3 regions of the Streptomyces sp. NPDC050997 genome follow, and region 2 is predicted to be linked to each of the others. Evidence: riboswitches for the same ligand, from Rfam matches in the RefSeq annotation. Region 2 holds a riboswitch; each other region holds the start of a gene.
What was found. Region 2 has a riboswitch for cobalamin ahead of AB0H86_RS25155 (prenyltransferase/squalene oxidase repeat-containing protein). Riboswitches for the same ligand answer to the same signal wherever they lie in the genome.
Positions count from the first base shown of each region.

Region 1: it holds a riboswitch for cobalamin, as region 2 does, so the genes downstream of both, AB0H86_RS17290 (ribonucleoside-diphosphate reductase subunit alpha) here and AB0H86_RS25155 (prenyltransferase/squalene oxidase repeat-containing protein) in region 2, are expected to answer to the same signal.
Region 3: it holds a riboswitch for cobalamin, as region 2 does, so the genes downstream of both, AB0H86_RS10935 (ABC transporter substrate-binding protein) here and AB0H86_RS25155 (prenyltransferase/squalene oxidase repeat-containing protein) in region 2, are expected to answer to the same signal.

Region 1 covers NZ_JBFAGK010000006.1:448,870-451,123, reverse strand. The annotation lists gene AB0H86_RS17300 (CHAP domain-containing protein) at 1-515, shown strand, start outside; gene AB0H86_RS17295 (GNAT family N-acetyltransferase) at 584-1,090, shown strand; cobalamin riboswitch at 1,150-1,296, shown strand; gene AB0H86_RS17290 (ribonucleoside-diphosphate reductase subunit alpha) at 1,420-2,254, shown strand, end outside.
Region 2 covers NZ_JBFAGK010000011.1:164,974-167,227, reverse strand. The annotation lists gene AB0H86_RS25155 (prenyltransferase/squalene oxidase repeat-containing protein) at 1-1,231, opposite strand, end outside; cobalamin riboswitch at 1,342-1,461, opposite strand; gene AB0H86_RS25150 (MBL fold metallo-hydrolase) at 1,552-2,254, opposite strand, start outside.
Region 3 covers NZ_JBFAGK010000004.1:209,640-211,893, forward strand. The annotation lists gene AB0H86_RS10930 (methylmalonyl-CoA mutase subunit beta) at 1-1,011, opposite strand, end outside; cobalamin riboswitch at 1,170-1,352, shown strand; gene AB0H86_RS10935 (ABC transporter substrate-binding protein) at 1,390-2,254, shown strand, end outside.

The DNA.
Region 1 (2,254 bases), on a different contig from region 2:
CGAACCGCGCGCTGACCACCGCGCATCTCTACAAGGAGACCCGCAACGGCCCCGTCCGGCTGAGCAAGCCGGGCGACTCTCGCAACGACAACTTCCTCGGCGGCGGGAACTTCAACGAGTACAACGGCTTCAACGGCGACGCGTGGTGCGGGTACTTCGCGAACGCGATGTGGGCCAACTCGGCTGCGGCTCCCGACAATCACAAGTCGTCCCGGGCCTGGGAGACCGGCGTGGGCGGCCGGTTCCACGCCTACCGTCCCGGGCAGCCGCCACAGCGCGGGGACGTGATCGTGTGGCACAACCACGACAGCCGTGCCCCCCGGGGCCATGTCGCGGTCGTCGTGGCGGTCGGCGGCAGTGACGGCCGGTCGGTCACCACCATCGAGGGCAACGCGGGCCGCGGCTCCGACAGCATCACGATGAAGACGTACCGCTGGGTGGGCGCCCAGGGACCGAAGCTGCCGGGCCGCAACAACAGCACGCTGAAGGTACGGGGCTTCGCCTCCCGCAGTTGATCCGCACCCAAGGGCCGCCGGAGGAAATCCGGCGGCCCTTGGCCGCACCCCTGGTGCACACTCCCGGCATGGACCTCGTGATCCGGCAAGCAGCCCCCGACGAATACGACACCCTCGGCGAGATCACCGCCCGGGCCTACCTCCTGGACGACCTCCTCCTCTTCGGCGAGAGCGACTGGTACCTCGGTGAACTGAAGGACGTGGCCAAGCGCGCCGCCGCCGCGGACGTACTGGTGGCCACCCAGGGCGAACAACTCCTCGGCGGCGTCACCTTCGTACCGTCCGGCGGACCCATGGCCGACATCGCCCGCACCGGAGAGGCCGAGATACGGATGCTCGCGGTCGCCCGGGAGGCGCGCGGACGCGGAGCCGGCGAGGCGCTCGTGCGGGCCTGCGTCGACCGGGCGAGGGCCACGGACGGCTGCGTCCGGATCGTCCTGTCGACCCAGCACACGATGGGCTCCGCCCACCGCATCTACGAACGTCTGGGCTTCGTCCGGCTCCCCGAGCGCGACTGGAACCCGATCCCGGACCTCGACGACCTCACGCTGCTCGCTTACGAGTTGACGCTGTGAGTTGACACTCTGCCACGCTCAGAAGTCGGGCGCGACACAACATATGGGGGTGCTGTCGCCACCCGGCACAAGATGTATGCTCGTGCTCGCTGTCGCCGCAGGGGAATCCGGTGCAAATCCGGAACTGTCCCGCAACGGTGTACTCATGCGTGCAAATGCCCGCATGAGAGTCAGTCCGAGGACCTGCCGACAGTGCGCCCGGCCATCAGGCCCGGGTGCCCAAACGTCCGGGCCTCGTGGAATGGGCCGGTGGACGCGACGCCGTGTGCGCTCGTGTGCTGCCCCCTGCCCGCTGTGAGGCCCCCTGCCGAGCGAGGGAGAGCCCCCACGTGACCATCGCGCCAGCCGATCCGGTATCAGCGACAGCTCCGGTGGAATCCGACGGCCCCGGAACCGCGTTGCTACGGATCCTTGCCGAGCTGACCGCCGACCTCCCCGACGCCGAACCCGGCCGGGTCGCCGCCGCCGCGCTGCGTGGCCGGTCCGCGCGGGCGGACGAGTCGGAGCTGCGCGAGCTGGCCACCGAGGCGGCCGCCGGTCTCATCTCCGAGGACCCCGTCTACTCGCGGCTGGCCGCCCGTCTGCTCACGATCAGCATCCGCGCCGAGGCCGCCTCCCAGGGCGTCACGTCCTTCACCGGCTCGGTCGCCGTCGGACACCGGGAAGGCCTGATCGCCGACCGTACGGCCGAGTTCGTACGCCTCCACGCCGACCGCCTCGACACGCTGATCGACACTCAGGCGGACGACCGCTTCGGCTACTTCGGGCTGCGCACCCTGCACAGCCGCTACCTCCTGCGGCACCCGATCACCCGCCGTGTGATCGAGACGCCCCAGCACTTCATGCTGCGGGTGGCGTCCGGCCTCGCCGAGGACGACACCCACCGCTCCGTCGACGAGGTCGCCGCGCTCTACGGGCTCATGAGCCGCCTCGACTACCTCCCGTCCTCCCCCACCCTCTTCAACTCCGGCACCCGGCACCCCCAGATGTCGTCCTGCTACCTCCTCGACTCCCCCAAGGACGAGCTGGACTCCATCTACGACCGCTACCACCAGGTGGCCCGGCTCTCGAAGCACGCGGGCGGCATCGGCATCGCGTACTCCCGCATCCGCTCCCGGGGTTCGCTGATCCGCGGCACGAACGGGCACTCCAACGGCATCGTCC
Region 2 (2,254 bases):
TGCGGCCGCTGATGAGGAAGCCGATGCCCGCTCCGGCGGCGAGACCCGCGCCGACGATCCACCAGATGTTCCCGCTGTCCGAGTCGTCGCCCTTGGCGGACTCGGCGCTCTCGCCGGACTCGCCGGACCGCGCGGTCGCCGTCCGCGGGGCGGGCCCCGTCGCGTTGAGCTGCCTCACCAGGTCCGTGCCGCCGAAGTCACGCGGATCCGTGCCGGTCGCGTGCGCGGCGAAGACCAGTTGGGCGTAGGCGGCCGGCCCGCTCTGCTTCGCCCACGCCGACGAGTTCCGCTCCAGCCACTTCAGGGGCCCGGCGGCCCGCCCGGCCCCGCCCTGCGCGGCGAGGGCGACGACGGCGTCGGCGGTGTTGCCGAAGTCGGGCTGGTCGGTGGCGCCGGGGAGGGCGGACATGAGGTGGTCGTCCTTCGCGAGCGCCTTGGTGAGGTAGGCGGCGCCGTTGGCGGCGGCCTGCCGCGGGGCGAGCGAGCCGGAGTCCGAGCAGGCGGCGGCCTCGTCCCGCGCGGCGGGCTCGACCACCAGTCCCTTTCCGAGCGCGCCCACGACACCTGCCGCCGTGGCGTCCGCGTTGGCCGCCAACGTGCCCTTCTTGTCGGGCTGGAAGGCGAAGGCACCGGCACTGGCACCGGTACCGGCGCCCTTGCACGGCAACGCCAGCTTCATCAGGGCGTCGTACGGCGACCGACCGCCCTTCCTGACCTGCGCGGGCTTCTCCCCTACGGCGGTCAGCGCGCCGACGACGACGGACGTCGAGTTCGTGTCGCTGGCGCCGCCGGGTGTGTAGCCCCAGCCGCCGTCCGTGTTCTGCGCCGACTTCAGCCAGGCGACGGCCTTGCCGGTGGCGGCCTGGTGGCCGCCGAGCGCGGTGAGGGCCTGGACAGCGGCGGCCGTGTTGTTGGTGTCGACCATGACCTTGGCGTCGCACGCCTTGGAGACGTCCGCGCGGAAGGGCGCGAAGGCGCCGTTCGCGCACTGCTGCCCGGTCAGCCAGTCCACCGCCGAAGCGGCGGGCCGCACGCCCACGGTGTGCTGGGCGAGCAGCGCGAGGGACTGACGCCAGACGCCGTCGTACGTCGGGTCGGTGCTGCCGTAGAGCCCGGAGGGGAGCGCGGGTTTCGCGGACGGGGACGGGCCGGCTGCGACGGCGGGCGCGGTGACGGCGCCGATCACGGCGGTGGCGGCGGCCAGAACCGAGGCGTTGCGGCGGACGTTCATGATCGGCGGGTGCCTCTCCCTGAGGGGAGTCAAACAGCACGGGACACCCCGGCGGCTCGGCTCCGTATACCTCGACGGTGCCGCACACCGGCCGGTCGCCGGTGCACGTGAGCCGGTCACGTCCGTACGGGGCAATCCGGCTCGCCGCTTTCGACGGCGGCTCACGGTTGCGGGCCAGCGCCGGATTTACACCGGCTTCCCCCCGTACGGGCGTGATGACGACCTGGCTACTCTACCGGCCCGTAGGAAACGCCCTACGGGGGCCGCCCGGGGGTGACGAAGCACTACGGACGCGAGGTGTCGCACCTCAGGGCACGTACTCACACGGCCACGTACGTCACCGGCTCGGTCCCCGGGACCGCCTCCGCCCGGCCCAGCTTCACCAGTCGGCGCAGATGTGCCTCGGCCTCCGAGACGGCGATGTTCCTGGAGCCGTAGGGGATCTGCTCCCAGGGGCGGTTCCACTCCATGTGCTCGGCGAGCTGCCAGGGGGTGAGGGGCTCGGCCAGGAGGGTCAGCAGGCCGGTGAGGCGGTCCTCGTGGTGGGTGAGCAACTCCCGTACGCGGGACGCCGCGTCGGTGAAGACGTGCTGGTGGGCCGGGAGCACCTCGGCGGGGGCGAGGCGGCCGACGCGCTCCAGGGAGTCGAGGTAGTCGCCGAGGGGGTCGGTGACAGTGGCGTCGTCGGGATCCTCGTACAGGCCGATGTGCGGGGTGATCTCGGGGAGCAGGTGGTCGCCGGAGAACAGGCGGCCGTGGCCCGGGAGTCGGGCGGGATGCTCCTCCTCCAGGTGCAGGCAGACATGGCCCGGGGTGTGGCCCGGGGTCCAGATCGCGCGCAGCCTGCGGCCCGGGAGGTCGAGGAGTTCGCCGGGGACGATCTCCCGGTCGGGCAGCGCGGGGGCCAGCCCGGGCAACGGGCGGTGGCGTGCGGTGCGCAGGGGCGCCACGTGGTTCTCGGGGGCGCCGGCGGCTTCGAGCTTCGTCGTCATGTAGGTGAACCAGCGTTCGGGGCGGGTCGAT
Region 3 (2,254 bases), on a different contig from region 2:
GCCGCCGACCCCCGCGGCGAGCGTGGCGATGGTCGTGCGCAGCATGTTCACCCACGGGTCGCGGCGCGACATCATCACCGGCGACGTCACGGCGTGCTGCACCTGCGCCCCCGCGCCGGGCGCCCCGCACACCTCGGCGACCCGCGCCCACAGCCGGCGGGCCGCGCGCAGCTTCGCGACGGTGAGGAACTGGTCGGCGGTGGCCGCGTACCGGAACTCCAGCTGCGCACAAGCCTGTTCGACGGAGAGACCCGCCTCGGTCAGCTCACGGAGGTAGGCGACGCCGGTCGCCAGGGAGGCGCCCAGTTCCTGCGCGGCCGAGCCACCGGCCTCGTGGTACGGCAGGGCGTCCACGGTCAGTGCCCGCAGCCCCGGGTACTCGTCGGCGCACAGCCGCGCCAGAGCGGCGACCGGCGCGAAGTCGAACGCATCGCCGGTACGGGCCTCGTGGGCCAGCGGGTCCGCGCCCAGGTTGCCGCGCGCCGCGTGCTTGGCGACGCCCCGCTCCTCGTACAGGCCCAGCAACTCCCGTGCGGCGGAGTCGAGATCGCTCCCCGCGTCCAGGACGACGGGCGCGAGGTCGAGGTGGACGCCGTCGAGGACGCGGCCGAGGGAGCCGAGCGGGAGGCCGCCCGCCCCGACGATCAGCCACAGTGAGGTGACGCCGTTCTCCAGATCCCCGAGCACCGCGTCGCCGCCGGTCGCGGCGTGCCGTTGCCGGACGTCCCAGCCGCCGGTGATGCTTCCCTCGGCCCGGCCGCCCCGTACGAACGGGGGGAACCCGGGAAAACCAGGGAAGCCGGGCTCGGGCGTCACATCGCTCGCGGTGTACAAGGGGCGGGTGCGCAACCCGTCCTCCAACACGGTGGACAGGGCGTCTTCCGCTGCCTCCCCCGAGACTTCCTTGCCCGACTTGCGCAGGACGCCCGCCACCAGGCGTTGCCACTGCTCGTGCGTCGCGTCAGGGAACTCGGCGGCCAGGGAGAGCCCGTCGTCAGGCAGGACCGTCATGCTCGGATGCTAGGACAGACCGACAAAGGAGCGGCAGAGGACACCGCTGTGACCTTGCACTCCCCGCCACTGTGACCTGCGCTGCTCTGCCGGGCCCGGTCCCCGCGTGGCGGACGGACGCCCGGCCTTCCGCCGCCCCTCGGGCCCGTGTGACGACGTGATAATTTGCCCAGGCCAGTCAAGGGAATCCGGTGCGAATCCGGAACTGACGCGCAGCGGTGAGGGTGACGGGCGGGGCAACGCGAGCCACTGGACGACGGTCACATGTGACCAGGGTCCGGGAAGGCGCTCCGGCCGGGTGATCCCCAGTCCGAAGACCTGCTGGCGACCCGTACGAACGGGCCCCGCGACCGGGCCCTCGACGCCAGAGGATGTTCTGTGCCCGTCACCCGTAGAGTCCGCCGCTCCACCCTGCTCCTCTTGGGGGCGTTCCTCCTGACGGCCTGCGGCGGCTCGTCCACCGGGTCCCCCGACTCGGCCACCCCCTCGACGGCCCTCACCCTGGACAACTGCGGGCAGCGGACCACGATCCCGTCGCCGCCGAAGCGAGCCGTGTCCCTGAACCAGGGCACCACCGAGATCATGCTCTCCCTCGGCCTCGCCGACCGGATGGCGGGCACCGCCACCTGGACCGACCCGGTCATGAAGGGACTCGCGAAGGCCGACGCCCGGGTGCCCCGGCTCTCCGACAACCAGCCCTCCTTCGAGAAGGTGCTGGACACCGAACCCGACTTCGTCGCCGCGTCCTTCGCCTCCACCCTGAGGGAAGGGGGCGTGGCCCCGCGCGAGAAGTTCGAGGAACTGGGCGTGCCGACCTACCTCTCTCCCGCCGACTGCGAGGGCAAGGACAACAGCGGCGACGGCGACGGAGCCCGCACCAAGCCGCTGACCATGGACTCGGTCTACGGCGAGATACGAGACCTGGCGAAGATCTTCGGCGTCGAAGCGCGGGGCGAGAAGCTCGTCGCGGCACTGAGGACCCGGGTCGCGAAGGCCACCTCCGGGATCGACGCCTCCGACACCTCGGTCCTGTACTGGTTCGCGAACCAGGAGTCCCCCTATATGGCGGGCTGCTGCGGAGCCCCCGGCATCATCACCGAAGCGCTCGGCGCGCGGAACGTCTTCGACGACACGAAGGAGGAATGGCCGCAGATCAACTGGGAGACCGTCGCGGACCGCAACCCCGACGTCCTGGTGATCGGAGATCTCACCCGCGAGTCGCAGACCGCCGAGACCGCCGCGA